One region of the Streptomyces sp. WAC00040 genome, then DNA from elsewhere that is predicted to be linked to it. Evidence: riboswitches for the same ligand, from Rfam matches in the RefSeq annotation. Region 1 holds a riboswitch; the other holds the start of a gene.
What was found. A riboswitch is a leader RNA that binds a small molecule or an ion and turns the genes downstream of it on or off. The one in region 1 is predicted to bind glycine.
Positions count from the first base shown of each region.

Region 2: another riboswitch for glycine. It lies ahead of gcvT (glycine cleavage system aminomethyltransferase GcvT); the one in region 1 lies ahead of gcvP (aminomethyl-transferring glycine dehydrogenase).

Region 1 is NZ_JAKQZE010000003.1:574,658-581,874, forward strand. It holds gene MDN94_RS28085 (hypothetical protein) at 1-580, shown strand, start outside; gene MDN94_RS28090 (DUF5999 family protein) at 910-1,116, shown strand; gene gcvP (aminomethyl-transferring glycine dehydrogenase) at 1,200-4,085, opposite strand; glycine riboswitch at 4,266-4,363, opposite strand; gene MDN94_RS28100 (PRC-barrel domain-containing protein) at 4,478-4,861, shown strand; gene MDN94_RS28105 (DNA polymerase IV) at 4,961-6,610, opposite strand; gene MDN94_RS28110 (MerR family transcriptional regulator) at 6,660-7,205, opposite strand.
Region 2 is NZ_JAKQZE010000001.1:3,344,669-3,351,885, forward strand. It holds gene gcvH (glycine cleavage system protein GcvH) at 1-308, opposite strand, end outside; gene gcvT (glycine cleavage system aminomethyltransferase GcvT) at 388-1,503, opposite strand; glycine riboswitch at 1,652-1,748, opposite strand; gene MDN94_RS15555 (AAA family ATPase) at 1,956-2,570, shown strand; gene MDN94_RS15560 (enhanced serine sensitivity protein SseB) at 3,196-3,945, shown strand; gene MDN94_RS15565 (enhanced serine sensitivity protein SseB C-terminal domain-containing protein) at 4,080-4,871, shown strand; gene MDN94_RS15570 (ABC transporter substrate-binding protein) at 5,083-6,753, shown strand; gene MDN94_RS15575 (ABC transporter permease) at 6,840-7,217, shown strand, end outside.

The DNA.
Region 1 (7,217 bases):
TGTCCCCCCGGCCCCCACGCCTGCCCTGCGAAGCGTCCTCGCGGCACTCGGTTCCCCCGCGGCCGTCCGCGAGGCCCGAACACCCGCTCTGAGGTCCGTCCAGGGGCCCCTGAGCGCCGAACTGCCGCTGCCGGTCCATGTACTGGACCGGATCGTGCCGAGCGGCCGCACACCGCACACCAGGCTCACCGGCTGGCGTTTCCTGATCCGCAGCGGCGACCGCACCGTGGCCGCCGCGGACACCATGCTCACGCCGGACGGCTGGACCTTCTCCCACTTCTTCGAGGGCCCCTACCTCGACTCGACCGAACGCGCCCTGCGCCAGGCCGAATCGACGGGAACACCGTTCCAGCCCAGACTGCTGTCCGTTCCCGAGCTCTACATGCTCACCCTCTGGCTGCACGGCGACGTCGAGGCCGACGCCGCATCCGGCACCCCGCAGCCTTCCGACGTCCTCGTCCCCCTCGCCCCCGCGCCACCGGGCATAGCCGCCCACCGGCCGCACCGGGTCGCGGACCTCCTGCCTCTCATGACCCTGCGGGTGACGCCGGCCCCGCTGCTCGATTCGCCGGCCGCTTGACAGGAGAACATCCCGGGCATTGCACCCACAGGAGACACTCGATACGCCCCGCGACCTCCCGGTCGCGGGGCGTATCGGTGTCCGGGTACTGGCCCGTTGTGACTAGCCCGGCCGGGCCACTGCGAACCACCCGAAAGGACAGCCTTGTTGAACTGAACCGCCCGAGCGGGTGGTGCGTCATCAATCAGTAGGAAGAGCTGCTGTGAAATGCCTGCGGAGCGACCTCCGTGGGTGAACACTGGGGACCGACCGACAGATACGGGGGAGCGGCCATGAACACCTCATCGAGCCGCACGACACACACCACATCACAGCGAAAGAACCCATCCATGTGCCAGCACCAGCCAGCCTGTCCCACATCCGACTCCGCCGACCGTGAGGCGGCCCGCCTCGTGGCGCACCATCCGGAACAGGGCTGGAGCCTGCTGTGCAACGGCGTGCTCCTCTTCGAGGACACCGGCGAGCTGCTGCCCGACGGCCGGATCATCGCCCCGCGCCGTACAGCGGACGCCGGCCCGCTGGTGACCGCCGCCTAGGCCTCTTCGGTAACACGGGAAACAGAAGGGCCGGCCCGGAGAACTTCCGGACCGGCCCCGACGCATGTGCCGCGCGGCTCGCGTCAGTTGTCGTACTCCTCCAGCGGCGGGCAGGAGCACACGAGGTTACGGTCGCCGAACGCTCCGTCGATGCGGCGCACCGGCGGCCAGTACTTGTCGGCCGCGTTCACGCCCGCCGGGAAGACTGCCTCCTCGCGGCTGTAGGCGTGGTCCCACTCGCCGCCGAGCGCGGACGCCGTGTGCGGAGCGTTGCGCAGCGGGTTGTCGTCGGCGGACCACTCGCCCGACGCGACCTTCTCGATCTCGCCGCGGATCGCGATCATGGTGTCGCAGAAGCGGTCGAGCTCGGTCAGGTCCTCGCTCTCGGTCGGCTCGATCATCAGCGTGCCGGCCACCGGGAAGGACATCGTCGGCGCGTGGAAGCCGTAGTCGATCAGGCGCTTGGCGATGTCGTCGACGCTGACGCCGGTCGCCTTGGACAGCGGCCGCAGGTCGACGATGCACTCGTGGGCGACCAGGCCGGCCGGACCGGTGTAGAGCACCGGGTAGTGCGGCTCGAGGCGCTTGGCGATGTAGTTGGCCGCGAGCACGGCGACCTGCGTCGCCCGCTTGAGGCCCTCTCCGCCCATCAGGCGCACGTACGCCCACGAGATGGGCAGGATGCCCGCGGAGCCCCAGGGAGCCGCGGAGATCGGCCCTACGCCCGTCTGGGGGCCGGCCGCCGGCTGGAGCGGGTGGTTCGGCAGGTAGGGCGCGAGGTGGGAGCGCACACCGACCGGGCCGACGCCCGGACCGCCGCCGCCGTGCGGGATGCAGAAGGTCTTGTGCAGGTTCAGGTGCGAGACGTCGCCGCCGAACCGGCCCGGCTTGGCGAGACCCACCAGGGCATTGAGGTTGGCGCCGTCGACGTACACCTGGCCGCCCGCATCGTGCACCTGGGCGCAGATGTCGGCGACGTGCTCCTCGAACACACCGTGCGTCGACGGGTAGGTGATCATCAGCACGGACAGCTCGTCGCGGTACTGCTCGATCTTGGCCCGCAGGTCCTCGACGTCGATCTCGCCGTCGTCGGCGGTCTTCACCACGACGACCTTCATGCCGGCCATTACGGCGCTGGCCGCGTTGGTGCCGTGCGCGGAGGAGGGAATCAGACAGACCGTGCGGCCCGCGTCCCCGTTGGCGCGGTGGTAGGCGCGGACGGCCAGCAGACCGGCCAGCTCGCCCTGCGACCCGGCGTTGGGCTGGATGGAGACCTTGTCGTAGCCGGTCACCTCGGCGAGGCGCTCCTCCAGCTCGTGGATCAGGGTCAGATAGCCCTGAGCCTGCTCCACCGGGGCGAAGGGGTGGATCTGGCCGAACTCGGGCCAGGTCACCGGCTCCATCTCGGTGGTCGCGTTCAGCTTCATGGTGCAGGAGCCGAGCGGGATCATGCCGCGGTCCAGCGCGTAGTCGCGGTCGGCGAGCCGACGCAGGTAGCGCAGCATCGAGGTCTCGGACCGGTACTGGTGGAAGACGGGGTGGGCCAGGTACTCGTCGTCGCGCAGCAGCGCGGCCGGCAGCGCGTCCGCACCGGACGCGTCCAAGGCGTCGATGTCGCCGTCCACGCCGAAGGCGGCCCAGACGGCGGACAACTGCTCGCGGCCGGTGGTCTCGTCGCAGGCGAGGGAGACGTGATCGGCGTCCACCAGGTACAGGTTGACGCCGCGCTCGCGGGCGGCGGCGACCACGTCCGCGGCCCTGCCGGGCACCCGGGCGGTCAGGGTGTCGAAGTACGAGCCGTGCAGCAGTTCGACGCCGCCGGCCCGCAGCCCTTCGGCGAGGATCGCGGCGTAGCGGTGGGTGCGCCGGGCGATGGCACGCAGCCCGTCCGGGCCGTGGTAGACCGCGTACATGCCCGCCATCACGGCGAGCAGCACCTGCGCGGTGCAGATGTTGCTCGTGGCCTTCTCACGGCGGATGTGCTGCTCGCGGGTCTGCAGCGCCAGCCGGTAGGCCTTGTTGCCGTCGGCGTCGACGGAGACGCCCACGAGGCGGCCGGGGAGGCTGCGGGCGAACTTCTCCCGGACGGCCATGTAGCCGGCGTGCGGTCCGCCGAAGCCCATCGGGACACCGAAGCGCTGGGTGGTGCCGACCGCGATGTCCGCGCCGAGCTCGCCGGGCGAGGTGAGCAGCGTCAGAGCCAGCAGGTCCGCGGCGACCGTGACAACAGCGCCGAGCTCGTGCGCCTGCTCGATCACGGGCCTGAGGTCACGCACGGCACCGGAGGCGCCCGGGTACTGCAGCAGCACACCGAACACGCCGCGCTCGGCGATCTCGGCGGGGATCCCCTCGCTGAGGTCGGCGGTGACGACCTCGACACCGGTGGGCTCGGCACGCGTCTCTATCACGGCCAGGGTCTGGGGCAGGACGTCCGCATCGACCAGGAAGACGCCGTTCTTGACCTTGCCCACCCGGCGGGCCAGCGACATGGCCTCCGCGGCGGCCGTGCTCTCGTCGAGGAGCGAGGCGCCCGAGGTGGGCAGCCCGGTCAGGTCCGCGACCACGGTCTGGAAGTTGAGCAGCGCCTCGAGCCGCCCCTGCGAGATCTCCGGCTGGTACGGCGTGTACGCCGTGTACCAGGCCGGGTTCTCCATGACGTTGCGCAGGATGACCGGCGGCGTGAACGTCCCGTAGTAGCCGAGGCCGATCATGGGGGCGAGCACCTGGTTGCGGTCCGCCAGGGCGCGCAGCTCCGCGAGGACGTCCGCCTCGGTGCGGGCGTCAGGGAGGTCAAGGGCCTCGGCGCTCTTGATGACGTCCGGTACGGCGGCGGCGGTGAGCTCGTCGAGGGAGCCGTAGCCCACATGGGCGAGCATCTTGGCCTGGGCACCGGCGTCGGGCCCGATGTGCCGCTGCTCGAACGGGATCCCTCGCTCCAGCTGGGAGAGCGGAATGCGGTTGGCGGTCATGGTGGGAGGCCTCCTGGTCTTCACGACCTGCGAGGGGCATCACGGCAGGGATGCCCGGACGGCCTCCCCCTCTGTCATCTCGACCTGAGAGCTTCACCGGGCGTCACGGAGCGACATCCCGGCTTTCACCGTCGGTGAGAGCGGATGCCGTCCGACGCCCGCTCTGCTTTCCAGAGTGACCTCGTCCGTGCGGTACAGGTGCCTGAGAGATTCCGGGGAGGATTTGCTCCTTCGGCGCCTCCGGACTGCTCTTCGGAGGACTCTCCCGCACAGGGTCAGCGGCCGTTTGCCAGGGTACCAGCGTGCATCCCGCACGATCGCTCGAGTGGCCGACACCCGCAATGTGGACTTCTGTAGTCGTTGGAGAGCAGCTGCGACCTTTTGGAGGGACCGTGCAGACCGACATCGATCCGCGCAGCCTGATCGGCCGCAAGGCGTTCGACCGCAACGGCAACAAGATCGGAACCGTTGACGAGGTGTACCTGGACGACGCCACGGGCGTGCCCGAGTGGGCGGCCGTGCGCACAGGCCTCTTCAGCCGCGACGCCTTCGTCCCTCTCGAGCCGAGCGAGCTCGTCGACAACGCGCTGCACGTTCCCTACGAACGCGCGCTGATCAAGGACGCGCCCGACTTCGGAGTGGGCCGCCATCTGTCGCCCGAGCAGGAACTCCAGCTCTACCACCACTACGGGCTCGACCTCTCCGGTCCGCCTCCCGCGCCGGCGCCCGCCTCCGGCGATCGGTCCTTCGGCCGGGTCGCGGGTCAGGAGGACTGACCGCCCGCACGTCGGCTTCACCCGGGCTCGGCCGCACGGCCGGGCTCTCTGCTCACCGCCGTTGGGTCGCCTCTCCCCTGCCGCGCCCGGTCAGCCCGGTCAGCCCTGACTCCGGTCCGGGACAGGCGCCCGAGGCATGACCGGTGGCTCCGGCGCCTCGGTGCCGCCTGCCGGCGAGGACTGTGGCGTCGCCCCTTCGGGGGAAGCCGCTGAGGCCCCCGGTGGCGCCGGTTCCATGGATGTCCCGGAGCCGGTGGCGGGCCGGGAAGCCCCCGGCGTTCTCCCCGCCTCCTCGCCCGGGGTCGCAGCCGGATCAGCCTCCCCGCCGGCCGCGGCCTGCGGCGGCTCCGCCTGCCCGGCGGGCCGTACCAGCGGCAGTGGGTCCGCGGCCTCGAGGTCCTCGTCGTCCACCCGGAAGGTCCGGACCCTGCCAGGCGCCGACCAAGGCTCCTCGAACCGCACGGTGACCCTGCCGACGCCGCTCCCCTGGACCCAGCCCGGCCCGTACGTCGCATGGCGCACGTCCTGTCCGGCAGCCCAGCGCCGCTCGGCCGGGTCTGGCCGGCCGGGCTCGGTACGGTGCGATTCACCCGCCCCGGCGGGTGCGCCCTCCGGGGCCGTGGGGGCACCCTCGTCCGGTTCGGCCGCCTCGGCCCCGGCCTCCGCCTCCGCCTCCGCCGCGGCCTGCGCGAACAGGTCCTCCTGGGTGTAGTCCGCGAGCCCCGTCACGCCCACGCCGAGCAGCCGTACGCCGCCGGTGGTGTCCACCGACTCCAGCAGCCTGCCGGCCGCCTCCCGCACCACTGTGGGGTCGTCCGTCGGCCCGCGCAGCGTCTCCGACCGCGTCAGGGTCGAGAAGTCGTACCGGCGGACCTTCAGCACGATGGTCCGGCCGGAGTGGCCGCTGCCGCGGAGCCGCTGCACGCACCGCTCGGCAAGCCGGTCCACCTCGAGCCGGACCCGCACCCGGTCGTGCAGGTCGACGTCGAAGGTGTCCTCGACGGACACCGACTTCGCGTCCCTCTCAGCCACCACGGGCCGGTCGTCGTGCCCCAGCGCCATCCGGAACAGCGATGCCCCGTGCGCCCTGCCGAGCAGCCGTACGAGCTCGTCCTCGCCCGCCTCCGCGAGGTCCGCGACGGTGGTCATGCCCGCCCGCCGCAGGTGCTCCCCGGTCGCCGGCCCGACACCGGGCAGGGTCCGGACGGGCATCGGCCCGAGCAGCTCACGCTCGGTGCCGGGGTCGATCAGCACCAGACCGTCCGGCTTTGCCTGCTCGGAAGCGATCTTGGCGATCATCTTGGAGCCGGCCAGCCCGACCGACCCGGTGAGTCCCGTGACGGCCCGGATGTCGGCACGCAGCCGCTCCCCCGTCGCACGGGCGGACGGGGCGTCATGCGCCGCGCCACCGGCCTCCAGGTCCACGAATGCCTCATCGAGGCTCAGCGGTTCCACGAGCGGCGACAGCCGCCCCAGCAGCTCCATGACCTGCTCGCTCACCGAGCGGTACAGCGAGAAGCGTGGTACGAGACAGGCCGCGTTCGGTGCGAGCCGTCGGGCCTGCGCCATCGGCATCGCCGAATGCACGCCGAAACGCCGGGCCTCGTAGGAGGCCGTGGCCACCACACCCCGAGGACCGAGTCCACCGACGATCACCGGCTTTCCGCGCAACGACGGCTTCGCCGCCTGCTCGGCGGCGGCGAAGAAGGCATCCATGTCGAGATGCAGGATCGTCGGCGCGGTTCTCACATGTCCGATGCTCCCCCACAGCACTGACAACGCGGAGCGGCGAGCGCCGTCAGACGGCCCGGTCGCGTCTGCGTCTGGCCAACTCGTCCGCGGGGTTGTGGCCCACCAGGGTCTCCCCCGTGTCGATCCGCTCGCCGTGCAGCTGCGACAGTGCCGTCTCGACGTCCCGCCACACGACGCCCACGGCGATCCCGAAGACGCCCTGACCGCCCTGGAGGAGGCCGACCACCTCGTCGGGCGAGGAGCACTCGTACACCGTCGCGCCGTCGCTCATCAGCGTCATGCGCTCGAGGTCCCGGAAACCGCGGGCCCGTAGGTGCTGGACGGCCGCCCGGATGTTCTGCAGCGCCACTCCGGTGTCCAGGAAGCGCTTGACGATCTTGAGGACGACCACGTCGCGAAAGCTGTAGAGCCGCTGGGTGCCGGATCCGTACGCGGGCCTGACGCTCGGCTCCACCAGACCCGTGCGCGCCCAGTAGTCGAGCTGCCTGTAGGTGATTCCGGCGGCCGCGCAGGCCGTGGGCCCGCGGTAGCCGATGGTGTCGGTGGAGGGCGCGGCTGCGCTGTCGTGCAGCGGGTACGGCCCGCTTTCCACCGGACCGGGTCC
Region 2 (7,217 bases), on a different contig from region 1:
TTGAAGAGCCAACCGCCCTCGAACGGGGCGGAGTTCACCAGGGACGGGTCGTTGACGACGTCCTCGTTGGCCTCGGTGACCTCACCGCTGACCGGGGAGTACAGGTCGCTGACCGACTTGGTGGACTCCAGCTCGCCGCAGGTCTCGCCCGCGGTCACCGTGTCACCGACCTCGGGGAGCTGGACGTACACCACGTCGCCGAGCGCGTTGGCCGCGTGCTCCGTGATGCCGACCGTCGACACGCCGTCCTCGGCGGCCGACAGCCACTCGTGCTCCTTGCTGTAGCGCAGCTGCTGGGGGTTGCTCATGACCTGAATTCTCCTGTACGCGGGGGAGTGCTGGTGAACGGGGACAGGGTGCGGACGATCACTTCCGGCACCCGGAGGATCACTTCTGGCGCTTGTAGAACGGCAGCGCCACGACCTCGTACGGCTCGTGGGTGCCCCGGATGTCGACGCCGACCCCCGAAGTGCCCGACGCGGCGTGGGCCGCGTCCACGTATGCCATGGCGATCGGCTTGCCGAGGGTGGGGCTGGGGGCGCCCGAGGTGACCTCGCCGATCACCATGCCCTCCGCCACGACCGGCATACCGGCACGGGGGACCCGGCGGCCCTCCGCGATCAGCCCGACGAGCTTGCGCGGCGGCGCGGACTCGGCACGCTCCGCGGCGGCCGTGAGCGCCGCACGGCCGACGAAGTCGCCTTCCTTCTCGAACTTCACCACCCGGCCGAGGCCCGCGTCGAACGGGGTGAGCGCCGTGGTCAGCTCGTGCCCGTACAGCGGCATGCCCGCCTCCAGGCGCAACGTGTCACGGCAGGACAGGCCGCACGGGATCAGACCGGCGGGCGCGCCCGCGTCGGTCAGCGCCTGCCAGAGCTTCTCGGCGTGCTGCGGCTCGACGAACAGCTCGAAGCCGTCCTCGCCGGTGTAGCCGGTGCGGGCGATCAGCGCCGGGACGCCGGCCACGGTGCCCGGCAGGCCCGCGTAGTACTTCAGGCCGTCCAGGTCCGCGTCGGTCAGGGACTTCAGGATGCCGGGGGACTCCGGTCCCTGGACCGCGATCAGCGCGTACGCGTCACGGTCGTCACGGACGGTGGCGTCGAAGCCCCCGGCGCGCTCGGTGAGGGCGTCGAGCACGATCTGGGCGTTGCCGGCGTTGGCGACGACCATGTACTCGTCCTCGCCGAGGCGGTAGACGATCAGGTCGTCGACGATGCCGCCGTCCTCCTGGCAGATCATCGTGTAGCGGGCGCGGCCGAGGCCGACGGTGCCGATGTTGCCGACCAGCGCGTAGTTCAGCAGGTCGACGGCCTGCGGACCGGTGACGGTGATCTCACCCATGTGGGACAGGTCGAACAGCCCGGCCTTGGTACGGACGGCGTTGTGCTCGTCACGCTCGCTGCCGTACCGCAGGGGCATGTCCCAGCCGGCGAAATCGGTCATGGTCGCGCCCAGCGACCTGTGCAGGGCGTCGAGTGCGGTCAGACGGGGGGCGTTGCTCATAGGTGTGGCTCCCAGGGCATGGCTGCGAGGACAATCCTCCCCATCTGTCATCGGAACCTGAGAGGTTCGCCCCGACTACGCGTACGGGTAGTCGTGACTTGCACCTTGGGTGGAGCCACTCGAATGCGGCTCGCTTTTCAGATCTGCCTCATCACACGCGGTACGGGGCCTGAGAGATTCAAGGGAGGAACTTGCTCCTTCGGCGCCCGCCACAGAGGTGGCAGGGACTCTCCCGCGTGGATTCAAGCGGCCGGTATGGAGTTTGCGCGCACATCATTGCACGCATCGGGGAAGAGTGGAGCGTGAGGCCGCCCTGAAAACACTTGAGCCGTATTACCAATTCTTTACACTTCATGGGCAAGGGTGTGGCATGACCCGACACGGGGAGGGGGACGACGTTGCAGCCGACCGGTGCATACGCCACGACCACGGGGGTGCCCGCGCCACCGGGCATGTCCGCCGTCCCGTCCCGGGCCGGAGCGGCCACGACCGCCCTGCCCGTCCTGCGCGACCTGCGGCAGCGGGCCGGGCGCAGCCCGCACAGCCTGATCTTCGCCGCCGGTGACGTGGTGGTCGTCTCCGGCCTCCCCGGCAGCGGCAAGTCCACGCTGATCCGGCGCGCGGCGAGCGGCCTCGGCATCGACTCGCAGGACACGCGGGACCGCTGGGACGCCCGTGCGCCCCGCTTCCTGCCGTACGCGATCTACCGCCCGCTGGTTCGGCTCGCCCACTACGCCGGACTGCGGCGCGCCCTCCGCTCCGGCGCGAGCGTCGTCGTGCACGACTGCGGCACGCAGGCATGGGTGCGGCGCTGGCTCGCCCGTGCGACACGGCGGCGCGGCACGTCCCTCCACCTGGTGCTGCTGGATGTGACACCCCAGGTCGCGCGCGCGGGCCAGCGCGAGCGGGGCCGCGGCGTCTCGGGCTACGCCTTCGCCCGCCACCGCCGGGCCGTCTCCCGCCTGGTCACCGAAGCGGAGGCGGGCCGCCTGCCGTCCGGCTGCGCCTCGGCGGTCCTCCTGGACCGCGAGGCAGCGGGGACGCTGGGGCGACTGGGCTTCGGATAACGGCCGCTCCACGTCCGCTGCGCGAGCCCTGTTCCCGCCCCGCCGCGGCCGGACCCCCGGAGGTGCTGCACCGCGCGCCCGCGCGGTGCCCTCTATCTGCTCTCCACGGCCCGCCGGCCGTGAAGGGTGCGCCCGAACGGGTGATTTCGCTCCACGAAATCGGCCGGGTCGGCGGCGCTCGCCTGCGTCGGCTGCGCCAGGGTCGGACTCCGTTGATGGGGTAGTCCGGGCCTCGTCGGTTGCGCCGGCCTGCCTCGGCTGCGCCAGGTGTAGGACTCCGCTGATTCGCAGCCGTGCCTGCGGCGGCCGAGCTCTTCGCCGGCCAGGTTCCGGACCCGCCGGCGGCGGCCCGAGCCCGCGTCGACGGCTCAGGCCTCCGCGGACGGAGGCAATTCCAGCCTCGCCGGCGTTGGAGGCGCGGGGGTCCGGTGGGGGCCCCACGCCGCCAGGCGGAGGGAGGAGCCCCCGCAAGCACCGCGCCGAGCACGGTGGCGGGTCCGGGCGGAGCCCGTTCGGGAAGGGGTGGCGTGGGGAAACGCTCCGCGCAGCGGACACCCCCCGGCGCTAGGGTCGTCGCGCACGACCACGCACCGCCCACTGCTGGGGCCCGCACGAAGGACACCGCATGGACATACCCCGCACCGGCTGGCCCGGCAACGAGCTCGAAGAGGTGCTCGCCGCCTCCCTCGGCAACCCCGCGGCCGGCGGCCGCCTCGTCGAGGTGCTCGGCCGCAGCCCGATATGGGTCCCGCTGCCCAACGGCGGCAGCCAGGAGAGCCGCGACCTCGATCTGCCGACCATGGAGATCGATGGCGCCGCGTACGTCCCCGTCTTCAGTTCGGAACAGCAGTTCCTCCAGTGCGTCGGCGCCCATATGCCGTTCACCGTCGCGCCCGCCCGGGAATTCGCCCGCGGGCTGCCCCCGCAGCTCGGTATCGCCGTGAATCCGGGCGGCGCCGTGGGCGCCCCGTTGCCGCCCGCCGCGGTCGCCGAGCTGTGCCGGGTGGGGCGGACGCCGCTCGAGGGTCCGGCCTCCGGCGGCCGGGTGCGGCTCTTCGAGCCGGACTGGCAGGAGGAGCCGGTCGACTTCCTCGCTGCCGCGGCAGGCGAGTTCGAGGCCGTCGGCGTCGTGCTGACGGGCCGCCGCGCGCTCGCCTCCATCGAGGGCGACGCGCCGACACTCTTCATCGGTGTGCAGCTCTCGTCATGGGAGGGCGTCGAGCGCAACGCCCCGATGGACGCCCTCGGGCGGGCCATGGGCCGGGTCCAGCCGCCGTGGCCGGTCAACCTGGTGCTTCTCGATGTCGCGCAGGATCCGGTGGCCGACTGGATGCTCGAGCGGGTGCGCCCCTTCTATCAACGACAGCACGTGTAGGGCTCGGGCCTGACACGAAAGAGAGACCCTGTGGTCAAGTCTTTGTCGGGAGGGCCGATTAAGCTGGTTTGATGGCCTGACCAGCCTGACAGAGGCTGTGCGGAACGGTGGGACCGAACGAGGGGCGGAACAGGGTGAGTGCGTCAGGCACCGCGGCGGCCGGGCAGGTCGAGCACATGCTGCGCCAGGTGACTCCCGGCCGCTACGACGCGTACGAGGCGCTGCTGCACGCCCTGGCCGACCCCGCGGGCGGCCGGATCTGGATGCTGTTGTGGCACGGACAGCCCGGCTCGCCCGACGCCCAGTACGGCAACATGGAGATCGACGGCGTCTGTTACGCCCCCTGCGTCACCTCCCCCCAGGAGCTGGCCGTCTCCGGCTGGAACCGTGCGCACGAGGTCACCACCGGCCGGGACATCGCCCGCGCCCTCTACCCGGACCGCTGGGGCATCTGGCTGAACCCGCACGCGCCCGGCGGCGGTGTCGGCGTGCCGTGGCTGGATCTGCGCCGGATCGCCACGGGTCTGGACCGGATGCCGGCGGGACCGCTGCGGCTGTCGGACCCGGCGATCGAGATCCCGCAGTTCTACGCCCTGCTCACGCAGAACGCCCACCGCACCCCCGCCGTCCGCTCGCTGCGGCGTGCCTGGGTGCAGCCCGCGGTGGGGCCCGCGTACCTGGCCATCGGTCTGGATCTCTACGACACCGGCCCGCAGGCGGTCGAGACGGTGCGGGTGATGATGCGACAGTCGGTGGCCGCCGTGCCGGACGGCCTGCCGGTGTCGACCGTGGCCATGTCCGACGAGTACGACCCGGTCACCATGTGGATGCGTGTCAATGCCCGCCCCTTCTACGACCGCGACGCCCACGCGGGGGCACCGGCCGCCGGCGGCGGGTACGGATATCCTCCGCCGCACACCCGCTGAGCTGGGCCGCTGCGGAAATGACGGGAACGAACTCCGTCGGATGTCAAGGGTGTTAAATCGCCTGGCGGGGATGTCCCGTATCTGCCCGGTTTGTTGAGTGTCCGGGTCTCGAGTAGGTATCACCGCTATCCGGACTGTTCTCCCAGGTGTCTCCCGTCTGTAGTGTTCGGCCGTCAAGACCTCTCCCACGGCGGAACCTCGGGGTGGACCCATGCGAATATTCAAGTCCGGAGCTGTCCGGGCGATCACGGCGGCGGTGGCCGTCGGCCTGATCGCCACCGGCTGCGCCAGCGAGCGGGGCAAGGACGGTGACAAGGGCGGCGACAAGGACACGTTCGTGTTCGCCGGCGCCGGTGACCCCGGCTCCCTCGACCCTGCGCTCGCGAGCGACGGTGAGACCTTCCGGGTCACCCGTCAGGCCTTCGAGGCCCTGCTCGAGCACGAGTCCGGCGGCAGCAAGCTCGTCGGCGGTCTCGCCGAGAAGTGGTCGAGCGACCCGGCCGGCAAGGTGTGGACGTTCAACCTGCGCAAGGGTGTGAAGTTCCACGACGGAGAGGCGTTCAACGCCGCCGCGGTCTGCGCGAACTACGACCACTGGTTCAACTGGAAGGGCACCTACCAGTCGAGCGCGGTCTCCTACTACTGGCAGACCATCATGGGCGGCTTCGCCAAGAACGAGGACAAGGAAGCCCCCAAGCCGAACTACAAGTCCTGCACGGTGAAGGACGAGAGCACGGCGGTCATCGAGGTCAATGAGCCCTCGGCGAACCTGCCGGGCGGCTTCTCCCTCCAGGCGCTGGCGATCCACTCGCCGAAGGCCATCAAGGAGTACGCGAAGCAGGACGCGACCGCCAAGGGCGACGCGATCACGTACCCCAAGTACAGCCAGGAGGCCGGCACGGTCGCCGGCACCGGCCCGTACAAGATCACGAAGTGGAACAAGGGCAACAAGGAAGTCACCCTTGAGCGCTTCGACGACTACTGGGGCGAGAAGGCCAAGGTCAAGAACCTGGTCTTCCGCACGATCGACACCGAGGCCGGCCGCCGTCAGGCGCTGCAGGCCGGTGACATCGACGGTTACGACCTGGTCGCTCCGGCCGATGTGAAGACGCTGGAGAAGGAGGGTTACGAGGTTCCGACCCGTGACGTCTTCAACATCTTCTACGTCGGTATGACGCAGTCGAAGAACCCCGCCCTGAAGAAGCTCGAGGTCCGGCAGGCCATTTCGCACGCCATCGACCGCGAAGGCATCGTCAAGACGCAGCTGCCCGACGGCGGCAAGGCCGCGACCCAGTTCATGCCCGACACGGTCGCCGGTTTCTCGGACAAGGTGAAGACCTACCCGTTCGACACCAACAAGGCCAAGGAGCTCCTCAAGAAGGCCGGTGAGGAGAAGCTCAAGATCGAGTTCTGCTACCCGACCGAGGTCACGCGCCCCTACATGCCGGCGCCGCAGGACATGTTCGAGCGCATGAAGGCGGACCTGGAGAAGGCCGGCATCACGGTCACCCCGAAGGCGATGAAGTGGGCCCCGGACTACCTGGACGCCACCGAGGCCGGCTCCTGCGCCCTGCACATGCTGGGCTGGACCGGTGACTTCAACGACGGCTACAACTTCATCGGCACCTGGTTCGCCGGTCCCGACAAGCAGTGGGGCTTCAACGACAAGAAGGTCTTCGACGCGGTGAACGCCGCCTCGAAGGTCACCGACCCCGCAGGTCGCGTCGAGGCTTACAAGAAGGCCAACGAGACGATCATGGAGTACGTCCCGGGTGTCCCGATCTCGGCTTCCCCGCCGGCGATCGCGTTCGCCAAGAACGTCAACCCGCCGAAGGTCTCCCCGCTGACGCAGGAGAACTTCGCCGAGGTCTCCTTCAAGTAATCGAAACCCCAGCGGGTCCGCCCGGCCACAGATCCTCGGTGGCCGGGCGGACCCGCATCGACGCACGTAAGAAAGGGGCACGCGGGGTGCTGCGACTCGTCGTACGAAGACTGCTACAGCTCATACCCACCCTGCTCGGCCTGTCGGTTCTGCTCTTCCTCTGGCTGAACCGGCTGCCCGGCGGACCCGCCTCAGCGATCCTGGGCGAGCGGGCGACCGAAGCCGAAGTGGCGCGTATCAACCGGGCCCTCGGGCTCGACCAGCCCGTCTACGTCCAGTACTGGCGCTTCCTCAAGCGCATCTTCGAACTGGACCTCGGCACATCCACCCAGACCGGTCAGCCCGTGTGGGACGAGTTCGCGACACGGTTCCCGGCAACGGTGGAACTCAGCATCGTCGCGATCCTCATTGCCATCGTTGTCGGCATTCCGATGGGCTACCTGGCGGCCAAGCGCCGCGGCGGC